DNA from 2 places in the Terribacillus jepli genome. Region 2 is predicted to be linked to the other one. Evidence: riboswitches for the same ligand, from Rfam matches in the RefSeq annotation. Region 2 holds a riboswitch; the other holds the start of a gene.

Region 1 (8,305 bases), on a different contig from region 2:
CATTTATTGATGGCATCGTTCGCAATTTATGTGATTGCCGTCGTCTGTCTTACCTTTTTCCCATTGCCTGTGGATCAGAACTTGATCGAAGAAAATCAGCAGCTGGAAACAAGCTACCGCTGGAACACATCCCCGCTTGCTTCGATCATGCAAATCTGGCATACGACGCAAATCGATGGCTTCGGCTACGGGCTTGCACTTAAAAATCTAGGAGGCAACATTCTCTTATTCGTACCGCTCGGCTTTTATCTGCCTTTGCTCGTGCGCCGGATTCGATCGTTCTTTGCTGTCGTTTTGTGCGGATTCATATTCAGTACAGCAATCGAGTCGACACAAGGTCTGCTTAATTATTTTGTCGGCTATAATTATCGATCTGTCGATATAGATGATATCATCCTCAATGTATTGGGGGCTATGCTCGGCTATGCATTCTATTGGATGGCGCTGCGTCCATTATTGAAAAAGGACAAACTGTGATCAGCTTGTTTCCTGTCGGGAATCCTTGAAACCGAGCAATTCGGGTGAAAGGGAAGCAAGCGGTCCTAGTTTGCGCAGCTTCGGATAAAAAAGCCACGTTACGGAAAGCAAGGCTAGGCCGACACCAGCAGCGCAAAAGACCCAATTTACAGGGACAAGTGTGGCTGCGTAACCGCCGGTCAATGATCCGATTGGCGTTGCAATTGTGCTGAAGCTCGCGGTTGCGCTTGTTACCCTGCCGATCAAGGAAACAGGTAGTAAGGTCTGTAACATCGTTGCGAACGTAACATTGAAACAGCCGACAGGGACCCAAGCTAGTCCGAAAAGGATTACACTCAGCCAAGTCCATGGCACGAAGGCAGCCGCTCCCCATATTGCAGAGGCTAACAACATGGTGAAAATTGTCGCTTTACCGATGGGGAGCTTGCTAAAGGAAGCTGCTAATAGTGCTCCTATCAAGGCTCCGCAAGACATTGCTGCCAAATACAAACCGTATACAGCAGCTCCTTGACGCTCGTCTGCGAAAGCTGGCATCACAGCCATAGCTCCACCGATTGCGAGGTTACATAATACTGCCCCAAACAGTGCAGCAGCCAAAATGGTTGTGAATAGAATCTTGAGTCCCTCTTTCAATTCAATGAAGTAAGAATTTAGAGCTGTACGAGCAGTACCAGATGTTTCGGACTGTACTTTTTGTTGCGGAATTCTAAGGAAGCTGAATAAAAGGAAAGCAATACAGAAGGTGAAAGAGTCGATGATGAATAATAATGTCGCTCCAAAGACAGCAATCATCACGCCTGCAATGGCGTTAAAGATCAGATCGACGCCTTGGTAAGCAAAGGAGAATAATGCATTGCCAACAGGCAGTTCTTCTTTTTTCAGAACGAGCGGCAATGCCTTGGTTTCTGTCGGATAGGCGAATGCATTGATAGAAGTCAAAATCGGCATGATGATGAGTACCAGCGTGACAGACAGAAAGTCCAGCCAAGCCGCAAGCGGAATGAGCAGGATAAGCACGGCTTGGAGTGCCTGGGTCCATAACAGCGTGGCGCGTATCGGCCAGCGGTCAACAAGCGGACCGATCAGGAACTGCAAAATATTCGGGATTTGTGTCAGAGCTCCGGCTAGCCCCGAATAAAATGCGCTGCCGCTCAGATCATAAATGAGCCACATAGCGGCGATGAAATAAATGCTGTCTCCAATATTGGTGACAATGCGCCCCGAGAAAAGCAAGCCATAATTTCGCTGTTTTAAAATAGCAAACATCCTCAATCCTCCCCTTCCAGTTCAATTTGATCAAACGATGGTGTATCGATTTCAAAACCGAAGGCAGAAAAATGATAAAGCTTGCCATTCGGGTCATCCTCAGCCGCTTCACTTTTTTCACGCAGCGTCTGCATCAAGCCGAATAGACCTTGGATGAACTCCTTAAAATCGGCTTCTGTTGCACTGATTTCCCATATACTGCCGATTGCGTCCCAATCTTGTGGATCAGTGGAGCCAGCTGCTTTGGCAAAGGATGATTCTGGTGCGGTGAGTATGGATGACCTCGTCTTATTTGCCATTTGCACATAAAGCTGTCTGGTCGATTCGCTGAGTTCTTCTGCATAGGGAAGTAAATTTTCCGATGGAAAGAAACCTCTTGCCGCAGCCCGATAGAATTTCTGTACAATACCATTCTTTTCTTCGGTGCGAACCACCTCGATCAATCCGTTTTTCTCCAACTCTTTCAAATGATAATGGATCTTTGGTCTGCTTGTTTCCAATAGTACAGCAAGCTGCTGGCCGGTATAAGATACTTCAACCAGCTTCATCATCATCTCGGCGCGAAGCGGATCACTAATTGCTTTGAGCTGCTCAAGGGTCGTCAATGCCATTGCCTGTTTCATTTTGAATTCTCCTCTCAGTAAATTTATTTTGAACGGTCAACTTTATTTTACTGCTTTAGTTTAGCTATGGTTCCACATATTGTCAACTTAATTTTCAGACTTTTTGCCTGCTGTACAAAGACATAAAAAATATGTTAAAGTAAAAGCAATCGAATAGGTTTTCTCTTGGGGCAGGGTGAAATTCCCGACCGGCGGTGATAGGCAGCGCAGCTGTCTTCAGTCCGTGACCCGTTTTTACAACGGTGGATTTGGTGAGATTCCAAAGCCGACAGTATAGTCTGGATGGGAAAGAGAAAACGGCGTACGATCCACACGCCAACAAAAGCTTTTTGTCTATTGACAATAGCTTGTTTCGCTATACTTTTGAATTCCTGAGCCCCAGAATTTTTTATTCTGGGGTTTTTTATGTAAAGGATAGTGTTTAAAGGGACAAGATCAAACTTGCATCTCTTTTTTCGTCATCCAAAAAAAATAGTATGAGATGTTCCATATTAAGTGCCATCTCCATACCCCCGATCAGCCGTTACATTGCCCCGAGACGGTAAAATTCCCATTCGTAGTAATTCTAGTCTGAAGAAGATCAAAAGGATAGGAGGAGGTAATGTGTTTACTGGAATCATCCAGGAAGTAGGAAGCATGATTGCTGTGGATCACCAGGAAAACGCGATGCAGCTTACCATTGCCAGTGAGAAACTGACAAAAGATATGCATATAGGAGACAGTATTGCTGTTAATGGCGTTTGTCTCACAGTTACAAGCTTCACATCGCATGCCTTCCAGGTTGATGTGATGCCTGAGACGTTTCGTGATAGTTCTTTATCGAATTTGCGAAGCGCCGATGAAGTGAATTTGGAACCAGCACTTCAGCCAAGTGGCAGACTGGGCGGTCATTTCGTAAGTGGTCACGTGGATACGACTGGCACTATTTTATCCATCCGGGATGAGTCGAATGCTCGTTATATTGATATTGGCGTCTCAGCAGGTCTGCAGTATTTGATGAAAAAAGGGTCGATCTCTGTTGATGGTGTGTCATTGACTGTGTTTGAAGTCCAAGATGATCTGTTTACCATTTCGCTTATTCCAGAGACCAAGAAAGCGACGATCTTAGGGGATAAGAAGGCTGGCGATATAGTGAATCTTGAATTTGACCAGTTAGCCAAATACATGGAACGGCTTATGGAATACAAAAAAAGCCCGCAGCCTGCTGGTATCACGACAGAAACATTAGCACAGCATGGATTCATGGATTAGGAGGGAAATGAATGAAAACGACGATAGCCCATGCAATAGAGTACTTGAAAAGCGGCAAAGCCATCATTGTCACCGACGATGAGGAAAGGGAGAATGAAGGGGATTTACTTGCCTTGGCAGCATTTGCAAGTCCTGAAACAGTCAATTTCATGGCTTCTGTCGGAAAAGGTCTGATATGTGCGCCTATTTCCCGGGAAATTGCCGAAAGATTGGATTTGCCCCCGATGGTGGATACGAATACTGACCCACACGGAACGGCATTTACTGTCAGTATCGATCACATCGATTCTACTACTGGCATCAGTGCATTCGAGCGTGCCCATACAATTGGGAAATTGGCTGATAAGGCTAGTGTACCGACTGATTTCCAGCGCCCTGGGCATATCTTTCCACTAATCGCCAAACCGAATGGTGTGCTGGAACGGCCAGGGCATACCGAAGCTGCAGTTGACTTGGCTGCATTGGCAGGGACGGCAGAAGCTGGCTATATATGTGAAATCATGAATGATGATGGCACGATGGCCCGCATGCCGGAACTTGAGCAATTAGCTGAATCACACCAGCTGCCGATTATCACGATAGCCGATTTAATCGCTTATCGACAGCTGCATGAAAGCAAGGTAAAGAGTTGAATCGAGTCAACTTCAACGATTGAAAAATAAATCTACAAAATGGCTTATAATGCCTGTATATAAAGGAGTATTCATATGGTTAACGTACTGGAAGGAAATGTAGTAGGAACAGATTTGAAAATAGGTATCGTTGTAGGAAGATTCAATGAGTTCATCACGAGCAAGCTATTGAGCGGTGCCATTGATACGCTGAAGCGTCATGGCGTCGATGAAACCAAAGTCGATGTGGCATGGGTGCCTGGTGCATTTGAAATCCCTCTTGCAGCCAATAAACTTGCCCAGAGTGGAAAATATGATGCTGTCATCACATTGGGAACTGTGATCAAAGGCTCCACACCGCATTTCGATTATGTCAGCAATGAAGTCGCTAAAGGTGTCGCGAGTGCGGCTGATAAAGCTGGAATTCCGATTATCTTCGGTGTGTTGACAACCAATACGATTGAGCAAGCAATCGAGCGTGCAGGTACGAAAGCAGGCAATAAAGGCGCAGAAGCAGCTGTTTCTGCGATTGAGATGGCTAATTTGCTAAGACAAATCTAACCTAAGCGAGAAGCAGGGGATATCCTCTGCTTCTTTTTCATATTCAGAAAATAATGTATATTTTTAGTGGGAGGTGCTTGTGTGAGAATACAATGTGAATCATCGGGAGTTGTAACGAAACCAACATTAATAATGATCCACGGTCTGGGTTGGAAGGAAGTTCAAGTAGCGCTATATGAAAATACGGACCATCTCACCATGCTTGATAAGCCAGGCAGATTTATCGCTGATGTAAAACAGTGCATTCGTGGGAAAGTTGTGGAATGAGTGAGAAATTTCGGCCGCAGAAAATACATATCATCGGTTCTGTCGGCAGCGGCAAAACAACGCTTGCCAAGGAGTTGTCAGCATTGACAAGCGCAGTCCACTACGAGTTGGATAACATTGTTTGGGAGCGCTCTTCGATTGGAGACAGACGCCGTACAGACAAGGAAAAGAAGGATATCCTGAACGAAATCATCGGATCTGCTGCTTGGATCATCGAGGGAGTCCATACAGATGCTTGGATGGAAGGCAGCCTGCAACAAGCGGATGTAATCATTTTGCTGGATCCTGGTTATAAGGTAAGGAACCTGCGGATCATCAAACGATATCTGCGACAGATATCAGGTTTGGAATCAGCCAATATAAGCCGTCTTTCCGTATCTTTCTCAATATGTTCAAATGGAACCGTTATTTTGAACATACGACTAGGCCTTATATCTTTGACAGGTATCTAAACTATGGTCATAAAGTGATTGTTGCTGAAAATAAAGCAGATGTGATCGAGTATTTGCATTTTGCTAAAAGCCATTCTGAAACAGGTTAATAGCCTGTTTTTTTGTTTTTGGGAAAAAGATGCAAAAATTACTTTGACACGCAGAGTAATATCGATTATGATTACTTTATCAGATAGAGTAATTTAGAAAGAAGGGGTGCCATATTCGGAGTGATACGATTCGAGGGCATCTGGATTCCATCATCCTTCGTCTGCTGATGGACGGGGATAAGTATGGCTACCAGATTTCGAAAGATATAGCAGCATGGACGCACGATGTATTCCAAATCAAAGAAGCGACGCTTTATGCTGTTTTCCAGCGGCTGGAGCGCCGGGAACTGATAGAGTCCTACCAAGGTGAAAAATCGCATGGAGGCAAGCGTAAATATTATACAATCACGATACTTGGGAAGGCATATTTGCATGAGGCAGCGAAAGAATGGAAAGAAGCAAAACAATTAATCGATGTATTTATGGAGGGTGTTTGATGCAAAAGATCAGAACGTATGTTGAAGAACAATTTGCCGATTTGCCAGAGACCGAAAAGGTAATGACGTTAAAGGATGAGATAAAAGACTCGATGGAAGAGAAGGCAGCGGATTTCATGCGCGACGGAAAAATGGAAGAGGATGCAGTCAACAAGGCAATCGTTGATTTCGGTAATTTAGCCGAAATTAAGAAGGAATTCCTGCTCCAGCATGCCTCGCCGGAAACATCGAATAAAAAGAAGAAGCAAAAAGAAGATATGAGCACATTGAATCTCGGTTTTTCCATATGCGGCAGTGCCTTGATCATAGCATTGCTCGTCTTTGTGAATGTGTATTATACACCGAGCGAAATCTGGTTTGTCTATCCGACTTTCGCAATCCTTTGGTGGCCGGTGAGTATGACTTTCGTTTGGTTGAAAGCTAAAAAAAGAAAGGTGATGCAGCGATGAAGCCATGGAGATTGTTCGTAGCATTCATGTTGGTTAGCATGGGGGCCTTTACTGTTTATATCAACATGATGACGACACCGCAGGAGATTTGGTATACGTATAGTTTAGGTGCTGCAATCATCATCGCCTTACAGATTCTTCTGCCAAAACAATTAACATTTGTGACATGGGTGTCGGCTATCATTGTCGGTGCGGTAATTGTAAGAGAAAATTTCCTGGATTCACCGTCGATTCCTTGGTATTTGTACACTATCGGTGGTTTGGTTTTATGGGCGGTCGCAGTCACGTTTCGGAAGCATTTAGCGAATCTAGGCTTAGCATTCATCGTCAGCTTTGCCGTCTGCCTATACTATTTCAGTCTGCATTCGTATTTCGGTCATGAAAATCCTTGGTACGGCTTCATTATTTTTGCAATGAGCTGGTGGCCATTATCCATCATAGGTAATCGCATATCCAGTTTATTCTTTTCCGTATTGGGATTCGGATCACTCAGTGTGTTCTTCCTGTTTGTGAATATTGCCTATTCGCCTTCGGTCATCTGGGCGATCTATCCTATTTTTGCAGCAGCATGGTGGCCATTGGCAGCTTACTTTTATAGCTATCGCCGTCATCTCAGCAGATAAAAAGACACCCTGCCCGGGTGTCTTTTCGCTTATCTCATATACATATTTTTGGCAATTTTACTCAGCAGGCTGCTCGGCAGTAGCTTCATGAGCAGTACGGCTGCATGGATGTTCGCTGACGGGAATACAACTCGTTTTCCTTTTATGAATCCTAGGAAACCTTGACGGGCCACATCTTCTGGTGCATCACGGAACGAAGACATGATTTTGTCATTCCCGGCACGCTTGAAGAATTCGGTCTGCGTAGGGCCGGGGCAAAGTGCCGTCACCGTTACGCCGTCCCCGGCCAATTCCTCTGCAAGGGCTTCTGAATAGCGCTGGACGAATGCTTTGGATGCGTGATATGCCGCCATATATGGACCGGGCAGGAAGGCGGCCATGCTGGAAATATTCAAAATCCCATTCGGTACATTCCGGTATGGGGAGTGCATGATATCATCGATGAACAGACGAGTCAGGTTTGCCAATGAAACCATGTTCAGATGCAGCAGCTTTTGCTGTGTCTCAAAGCTTGTATCCTCGAACTTACCGCTAAGTCCGAAGCCGGCATTGTTCACAAGCACCTCGACGGTTTTTCCTTCATCACGAATCTTTTGATATAGTTCATATGCGCTGTTAGGTACGGACAAATCATGAGGAATGACAGTCACATTCGAATCTTGCAGTTCTGTTTGCAGCGATAGGAGTTTGTCCTTGGAACGTGCTACGATGATGAGATCATAGCCTGCTTTGGCAAACCATTTGGCTATATGGTAGCCTATTCCGCTGGAGGCTCCTGTAATTAGCGCGGTTGGTTTCATTGTGCTTCACCTCATTAGACAATCTTTATAAGCATGTACCCTGTTGCCGGGCGGTAGAAACGCTATCTTCTATTAGTATACCCTTTGCTTGGTCCTGTTACAAAGCAACAGGAATGTTTTTCTTTATGAAAGAAAGGGAAAGGGCTTACAAAGGAGGGGAAAGAGATGGTGCAAAAAAACGGTGCCAAAGGCGACAAGGATAAGCACGGGTTTTCCAAGGCCGAAAGTGAAAATCGGGAAAAACAACTGGAGAATAAACAGGATATGGTGGTGGATGATATACCTGTGGATGAAGTGGAGCGGGATTTGCAGGATGATCGGCATAAGCATCGGACAAAGCAGGCATCCAATTCGGATACGGAAGAATGAACCCCTGCATCAAACTGGATGCGGGGCTTT
Region 2 (8,305 bases):
ATCTATCGCTCCGACTTTCTCAGTCCAGCTGACCAGTATTTTCTGCTGTCGATTCTCGGCAGCTTCACGAAGAAAAGACTCGAAATCTGTCTTATATTGTTGAATCATGTTTTCCGACCTCCACATTACTGCAAGGACAATTAAAGTACGTTTACGTTCATTTTTGGATGTCCTTCCCTATTCTATTCCCTTTTTCGCCGATTAACAAGGAGGAGCACTTATTAACTTATCTTAAGTAAGTAAATAACATTGACATGCTATCTTTGTTTCCCTAAAATTAATATGATATAATGCCCTGCATTTTTAAGGAGAGAAAGTATTATGCAATCTATCGGAAACGATAATGTGCGACAAGCACTTAATGAGCGCGAAGGCTTCCAAATCTGGTGGCGTCTTATGCGCCCCCATACATTGACTGCTTCTTTCGTTCCCGTCTTTATCGGAACGATGCTCGCTGCGCTGGATGGCAAGATCAACTGGCTGCTTTTTGGGGCCATGCTGCTTGCATGTATCTTGATACAGTGTGCGACGAACATGTTCAATGAGTATTACGACTTTGTTCGCGGTCTTGATAATGAACAGTCTGTCGGAATCGGCGGAACGATTGTACGTGATGGAATCAAGCCGAAAACTGTTCTGGCACTTGCTTTGACATTCTATTTCATCAGCATGCTGTTAGGTGTTTATATCTGTATGGAGTCTAGCTGGTATATCGCATTGATCGGACTGGCATGTATGCTTTGCGGTTATTTGTATACAGGTGGTCCTTATCCGATTTCGTATACACCATTCGGTGAATTGACGTCTGGCGTTTTCATGGGTGCCATCATCATCTGTATTACGTATTATATCCAGACGGATACGCTTACCGGCAATGTCGTATTGATCAGTATCCCCGTCACCATCTTTATTGCCTGCATCAACTTTGCCAATAATTTGCGTGACCATGACGGAGATAAAGCTAATGGCAGACGGACTGTCGCCATCTTACTCGGCCGAAAAAAAGGCGTTACGTTCCTTGGTATCTGGTTCATCATCAGCTATGTGATCACTGCGGTATTAATCGCTGTAGGATTGCTCCCAATTTGGGCTGTGATTACATTCTTGAGCATCAAGAAAGCTCGGGATGCATACCGAGGCTTTCTCGGCAAGACCAAACCGCTTGAGATGATGCCTGCCATGAAGGCCACAGGACAAACAAATACGATTTATGGACTTTTGCTAGTGATCGCTTTATTGATCCAGCAGTTCGTACCATTCTCATTCTAAAAGCGGGCAGCATGCCCGCTTTTTATTTAGGTTTAATGCATGCTTGTGCGGGAATACAATACATACAGAAAGCGGGTAAAATTTTATGGACTTCTCAAACACATTAATGGAGCAGCTGCAAATGCAGGTGGTTGAAGCAAGTAAGGAGCAAGTTGTGATGAAGATGACGGTAGGACCGCATAACCGGCAGCCAATGGGTTTTTTGCACGGCGGTGCCAGTGTTGCGTTGGCTGAAACAGCAGCAAGCATCGGCGGCAATCTGCATGCAGATCCATCAACCCAGGCTGTGTTTGGTCTGGAAATCAATGCGAACCACATTCGCAGTGTCCGATCCGGAATCGTGACAGCTATCGCTTCGCCGATCCATATCGGGAAATCGACGATGGTATGGCAAATCAATATTTCGGATGAGAACAATAACCTGCTCTCTATCGCCCGCTGTACGCTGGCTGTGAAAACGAAACAGCAATAAAGGAGATGGATGAAATGGATAAAGATAAATTGGATTCTTTCCGCAGACAATTACTTGCGATGAAAGAAGAAGCAGAAGAACAAATCAAAGGGAACGATAGCTATAACAGTGCAAAAGAATTTCCGAATGACTCAATCGGTGAAATGTCCACCATCGTCAATCACCCCGGTGATCTCGGTACGGAAATGCATGATCGTGAAACAGCGCAAACGCTTAAGGAATCTGCCCGTGAACGCTTGCGCGATATTGAGGATGCACTTGATCGCATCGAAGAAGGCTCTTATGGACTAAGTGAGAAATCCGGCAAACCTATCCCCGAGGAGCGGCTGGAAGCCGAGCCGACTGCCCGCCTCCTCGTTGAGGAACAGGAAGAAATAGAAGAAAGAAGAGCATAAGAAAAGGCACCCTCGCAGGGTGCCTTTGTTAATTGCGGCGTGTAAAGCCGTGCGGCCACATCCACACGTGTCAAAGACGTGCTTTACCGACTTATGCAATTCAGCTCATCGCTAGATTATTGTAGCATGATCTGTCGTTCTTTGCAATGACTGTTTTACTTCATTAAAAAAAGCTCCCGAGGGGGAGCTTTTAGGCTGCAGCTGTTCGTTTACGCTTGGCGAACCAAGGCTTCAATTTAGCAAACAACGGTACAAATACAATTGCTATGACAATACCTTTCACAAGGTTGAAAGGAAGGATACCAGCAGTGACTGCAACCCATTTCGCATCGTCACTCATGACAGGAGAGCCCAAGAAGATGCTATATAACGGCAGGACAATGAAATAATTCAGCACACTCATTCCGACCGCCATGGCAACTGTACCAGTAACCAACCCGGAGATGAGTGTTTTTTTGCCTGCTTTGAATTTATGATAAAAGTATGCAACCGGCATGACGAAAAGCATACCTGCCAGGAAATTGGCTGCGACTCCAAACGGATCTCCGGCTCCTGTGAAAATAAGATACAATAAGTTCTTGATTGCTTCGACAGCTACGCCTGCCAGCGGTGAAAACAGCAATGCTGCAATCAATACCGGAATCTCACTGAAGTCTATCTTCAAGTAAGAGGGAAGAATCGGAAGCGGGAAATTAAGCAGCATGAGCACCATGCTGATTGCCCCCAGTAAAGCAAAAGTGATCGTTTTAGTCAATTTGGATGAACGCATGATCGTTCTCCTCCTTCATCTTGTTTATCGATTCTAACTCTTGATGAAGGGAAAGCAGCTCATTTACGTCAAAAAGCCCCGGAGCATAGCGCTCTGGGGCTTGGAATATACGCAAATAAGCAAGAAGATGTTCCTCGTAAGGAAACAAGGGTATCCGTGTGGCACCCATCTTCTGCTTCGTATCTTCTCCCATCCAGACTTTCACTGTCGGTCCCGGACTTACACCGGATCAGCCGCAGAACAATCGTCCTGCGGGTCACGGACTTCAGCAGCTTGCTGCTGTCACCGTCGGTCGGGAATTGCACCCTGCCCCGAAGATAGAATCGATTTAGTTTGTCATTTTATTATACCTGCTTTTCATGCATTTGCAACCCCTATGCTCACAGGTCCAATGGATTCAGGCTTTCTTCGCCTGTCAGGTTTGTCAAGAATTTTACCAGCAGGTCGATTTCCTGCTGGATGACCTGCAGACTGACTGTTTCTACCGGAGAATGCATGTAGCGAAGCGGCAAGGATACTAGTGCAGTCGAAACACCTTTTCCTGAATAGCGCATCTTATCTGCATCCGTACCGGTGATGCGCGGCGTCAATTCGTATTGCAGCGGGATGTCGAGCTCTTTTGCTGCTTGCTCCAGCAAAAGGTTCGCCTTGCGGTTGATCGGCGCTCCCTTGGCCAGTACAGGACCTCCATCCAAGCTGACGTCGACTGCTTTTCGACGGTTCACACCTGGGTGGTCGGTTGCGAACGTTACATCACATGCAATCGCTAAGTCAGGCTGGATACCAGCCGCAGCGAAGTATGCACCGCCCATATTCGTTTCTTCATTCACGGTACTGGCTGCATATACGCCTACATTCAGCTTCTCTGCCTTCAGCCTGCGGACGAGTTCCCCGACGATGAAAGAACCAGTGCGGTTATCCAATCCCCGCCCAGTCAAATAGCGATCCATCAATATAGACGGCTGCCGCTGATAAACGATCAAGTCTCCCACTTGCACGTATTGCTCGATTTCCTGCTTGGACTTTGCACCGCAATCAATATACAAATCCGGCAGTTCGAAATCTCCCTTCACCCCGCCGAGATGCATCGCATTCACGCCGACAACACCAGGAATCGTCTTGCCATTTCCCAAGACTTGAACGGTCATACCCAGCGCTGCCTTGGCATTGAATCGTCCCATTTCATCGATGCGGAGGAATCCATTTTCATCGATTCCTGTAACCACCATCGCGATCTCATCACAATGCCCTGCAAGCAGGACCTTGAATTTCGCCTCCGGATTGATGACCGCAATAGCGTTCCCTGACGCATCGGTGCGCATCTCATCGGCAAATGGTGCGTATTCCTTCATCCACTTTTTCTGTATTTCCATTTCAAAGCTGGACGGTGATGCTGTCCGCAGCAGATCCATTAAAAAGTTTTGATTCTCTAGTTGCATATCTATTCCGCCTTTATATGAAGTCTTCTAACACTGTAGCACAAACAGAGGCTTATTTGTTTAGTTTAACCGAACGGTCGGGTAAACTAAACATCAGAAAGGATGAGAGATATGACGACATTGAATGAATGGTTTGACAAAGGAATCAATATCGATGCCTATTTGGAATCCATGCAGACGCATAAAGAAAATACATTGCATATTTACGATCATTACGAGCTTCCGGCCGATACGGAGTTCTTTAACACTCTCCGTTCCCAAAGACTTCGAGCCATCGTGCTGACAGAAGACTGGTGCGGGGATGCGATGCTGAACCTGCCGATTTTTTATCATATCGCCCAGGCAGGCGCGATCGATGTCCGCATCCTTCGCCGCGATGAAAATCTCGAACTGATGTACCAATACTTGACGAATGGCAAGAGCCGTTCCATTCCGATCATCATCTTCATCAACCAAAATGGGGATGAAGTCGCTAAGTGGGGTCCGCGTGCTCCTGAATTGCAAGTATACATCGATGAATCGTTCAGCAGCCTGCCCGATAAGGATGCCCCTGAATATGAAGAAAAACGTGACCAGATGCTCACCTTCATCACAAAATCCTATCGAGACAACCATGATTTCTGGCAGCGGGTATATGCAAGTATGAAAAGAGGACTTGAAGAAGCATAAAAACATCCTACATGGATGTTTTTTGCTTTGTTAGACTATTGCAACTTGCGCTCCAACTCTTCCAATAATGCATTGCTCGTTCCATTTTGCAGCAGATCATAATACAAGCCCAACTTGCATAATTGGTCTGCCCGCAGTGAAATGCCTTCTTTATCCCCTTCATAATGAAGAAGTACTTGCTCCATAAAAGCATTGCTCACCTGAGAAATACCTGCAAAATCAATAGCCGGGTCGCCGATATGTGCATCACTGAAATCAATGACGCCGATTTCAGCTGCCGCTTGCTCCCATAAAATATGTGCTGTTCTTAAGTCTCCATGTACCACAGCCATCCGTTCGGTCTGCAACGTCGAAAACAACCTCTCTGTATGATGGATGATGGATGCAGGCATGTCCGGATAAAAATTTCTTACTTTTTCAAGTAACAGGTCATAATAGCCCTTATCCCGTTTCGGCAGTTCATACCGAGACGCATCGACATGATGAAGAGTCGTGAGAAAAGAACCCAGTTGAATCGCAGCTTCTTTCAGTGCTTCCGCCGGTAGATTCCTGTGTATCGGACTACCGGGAATATATCGATAAATCATTACCAAATTACCATTCGTGGCTTTGCAAATACGATATGCCGGCAGCCTGATATCAGCTTTGAGCTGCAATTCCGATAAAAGCTTCTGTTCAGCGCGATTGACAAGCCTTTCTTCCTTCGGTATCCGCAGCACCCAGTTTCCATTCACGACATACACTTCATGATCCCAGCCCGTATCAATGGTTTCCAATTCTTTAATTGGTTCCTTGATGTATGTTTCCACCCATGTTAACGCAGTCAGATCCACCACCTCCGTTTAAAGCATGTGATTATACATATACTAACAAAAAAGAGGAGGGATAGGTTGGTCACTCAATTTTTGCGACGCTTCTATTTTCGGCTGCCTATTTTCATTCGTCTCTTCTCAACCGTACTTTTTGTCATGCTGGTTTTCGGAATCAGTATGCACTATATAGAACCAAAGCAATTCCCCACTTATTTTGACGGAATTTGGTGGGCTTTCGTGACAGCATCCACTGTCGGCTACGGTGATATCATCCCGGAAACATTACATGGCAAGATCCTTGCGATAATACTTATCCTTTCAGGTGCAGGTTTGTTCACTTTTTATTTGGCTACCATCGCGGCAGGGACCGTCAAGTACACCCAAGATCTCTCCAAGGGGCTGACCGATTTCAAAGGATCCAATCATATCATCATTGTCGGCTGGAATGAGCGGGCACGGACACTGCTGCAACGGCTGACCGAAAAACACCCGGAACAGCCCGTTGTTTTGATCGATCAGACATTGACCCAGCTCCCCTACCGTGATCATCCATTACACTTCATCCGCGGAGATGCTTCAGAGGATAAGACACTTCAAAAAGCCAACATCCAGCAAGCAACCACCGCTATTATTACGGCAAACGCAGGAAAGAACGAAAAACAAATTGATTATCTGACAATCCTGACAACGATTGCTTTGCGCGGGAACAATCCTAAAATTCATATTGTGGCAGAAGTGCTGACTCATAATCAAAAAGAAAATCTCCGACGTGCGGGAGCGGATGTCGTGATCCGGACGAATGATTTCGTTAGTACGTTGTTTTTCCATGAGGTGTATCACAAAGAGAAGAAGAGCCATCTGGAGCTCTTGCTGCATTTCCTTAAAGAACAGGAAATCCGGATCATCCCTTTACCGAGTGAATTAGTCGGTAAAAGTTACTTTGAAGCAAACCGTTATTTCGCTCGCAAAGACAAGACAGCGATCGGCTATATGCGTGAGGCAAACATGGATATGAGTCCGGACTTCCAAGAGCCGATGCATATAGAAGATAGCATTATCATCTTGCAACATATCGAATAAAAAATCCCTTCTGCCCGCTATGGACTGAAGGGATTATCTGCTTATAGTCTTTTTTCCAAGGCTGCTTTTTCTTCCTCGTAGCCAGGTTTGCCAAGAAGAGCGAACATGTTTTTCTTATATGCTTCCACTCCCGGCTGATCAAACGGATTCACACCAAGCAAGTATCCGCTGATCGCACAAGCTTTTTCGAAGAAATATACGAGATAGCCGAAGCTGAATGGATCAAGCGCCGGAACTTCCACAACCAAGTTCGGTACATTTCCATCTGTATGCGCAAGCAGTGTACCCTGGAATGCTTTGTGATTCACTTGATCGACTGTCTGACCTGCAAGATAGTTCAGGCCATCAAGATCTTCCTCTTCCGCTTCGATCGTTACATCAGATTCAGGTTGTTTGACATGCACGACTGTCTCGAACAAGTCACGACGTCCTTCCTGGACGTATTGACCGAGGGAATGCAGATCTGTGGAGAAGTTGGCAGATGCCGGGAACAATCCTTTTAGATCTTTTCCTTCGCTTTCCCCGAACAATTGCTTCCACCACTCACTGAAATACTGCAAAGACGGCTCATAGTTCACAAGCAGCTCTATTGTTTTGCCCTTGTTATATAGAACGTTCCGGATGGCAGCATATTGATAAGCCGGGTTTTCCTTAAGATCGGATACAGTCAGTTCCTCCTGCGCCTTTTGTGCACCAGCCATAATGCTGTCGATATCGACGCCAGCTGCTGCAATCGGCAGTAATCCCACTGCTGTCAGGACTGAGAAACGCCCTCCCACGTCATCAGGAATGACGAATGATTCGTATCCTTCTTTGGAAGCAAGTGTTTTCAATGCTCCTCTGGCTTTATCCGTCGTCGCATAAATGCGTTTGCGTGCTTCTTCGATGCCGTACTTTTCTTCCAGATATTTTTTGAACAAACGGAAAGCAATGGCCGGTTCAGTCGTCGTACCACTTTTGGAAATGACATTCACACTGACGTCCTTACCTTTGATTGCATCCATCAGCTGATTCAGATAAGGAGCACTGATGCTATTGCCGACAAAGAATACCTGAGGTGCTTTGCGGTCTTCTTTGGAAAGTACATTGAAAAAACTGTGCGTCAATGCTTCGATTGCAGCACGGGCGCCAAGATAAGAACCGCCGATTCCCACAACGAGCAGGACATCCGAGTCGGATTGAATCTTTTCTGCAGCTTTTTTGATGCGTGCAAATTCATCCTTATCATAATCTGTCGGTAACTGAAGCCAGCCAAGAAAATCATTGCCGGCACCCGTTTTATTATGTAGTTGTTCATGCGCAGCCTGTACGAGCGGCGCCAGGTAATCCAGCTCCTGCTCCCCGATATATGGCATCGCTTTCTTATAATCGAATCCGATGTGTGTCATATTCATCCTCCT

What was found. Region 2 has a riboswitch for FMN ahead of AB1K91_RS02435 (hypothetical protein). Riboswitches for the same ligand answer to the same signal wherever they lie in the genome.
Region 1: linked by a shared signal. The riboswitch ahead of ribE (riboflavin synthase) and the one ahead of AB1K91_RS02435 (hypothetical protein) in region 2 are both predicted to bind FMN.

The regions. Positions count from the first base shown of each region.
Region 1 is NZ_JBFEGH010000019.1:297-8,601, forward strand. Features, by position in the region: gene AB1K91_RS17190 (VanZ family protein) at 1-477, shown strand, start outside; gene AB1K91_RS17195 (MFS transporter) at 478-1,743, opposite strand; gene AB1K91_RS17200 (ArsR/SmtB family transcription factor) at 1,746-2,366, opposite strand; FMN riboswitch at 2,524-2,664, shown strand; gene ribE (riboflavin synthase) at 2,970-3,617, shown strand; partial or broken gene ribB (3,4-dihydroxy-2-butanone-4-phosphate synthase) at 3,629-4,243, shown strand; gene ribH (6,7-dimethyl-8-ribityllumazine synthase) at 4,325-4,789, shown strand; gene AB1K91_RS17220 (hypothetical protein) at 4,871-5,056, shown strand; gene AB1K91_RS17225 (P-loop NTPase family protein) at 5,053-5,508, shown strand; gene AB1K91_RS17230 (PadR family transcriptional regulator) at 5,711-6,034, shown strand; gene AB1K91_RS17235 (permease prefix domain 1-containing protein) at 6,034-6,483, shown strand; gene AB1K91_RS17240 (hypothetical protein) at 6,480-7,106, shown strand; gene AB1K91_RS17245 (SDR family NAD(P)-dependent oxidoreductase) at 7,136-7,906, opposite strand; gene AB1K91_RS17250 (hypothetical protein) at 8,072-8,275, shown strand.
Region 2 is NZ_JBFEGH010000002.1:24,415-32,719, forward strand. Features, by position in the region: gene AB1K91_RS02410 (isochorismate synthase) at 1-108, opposite strand, end outside; gene AB1K91_RS02415 (1,4-dihydroxy-2-naphthoate polyprenyltransferase) at 322-1,269, shown strand; gene AB1K91_RS02420 (PaaI family thioesterase) at 1,355-1,741, shown strand; gene AB1K91_RS02425 (TraR/DksA C4-type zinc finger protein) at 1,756-2,136, shown strand; gene AB1K91_RS02430 (ECF transporter S component) at 2,327-2,905, opposite strand; gene AB1K91_RS02435 (hypothetical protein) at 2,883-3,110, opposite strand; FMN riboswitch at 3,083-3,228, opposite strand; gene AB1K91_RS02440 (M20/M25/M40 family metallo-hydrolase) at 3,286-4,344, opposite strand; gene AB1K91_RS02445 (thioredoxin family protein) at 4,456-5,013, shown strand; gene AB1K91_RS02450 (phosphotransferase family protein) at 5,049-5,846, opposite strand; gene AB1K91_RS02455 (potassium channel family protein) at 5,904-6,905, shown strand; gene AB1K91_RS02460 (glucose-6-phosphate isomerase) at 6,947-8,293, opposite strand.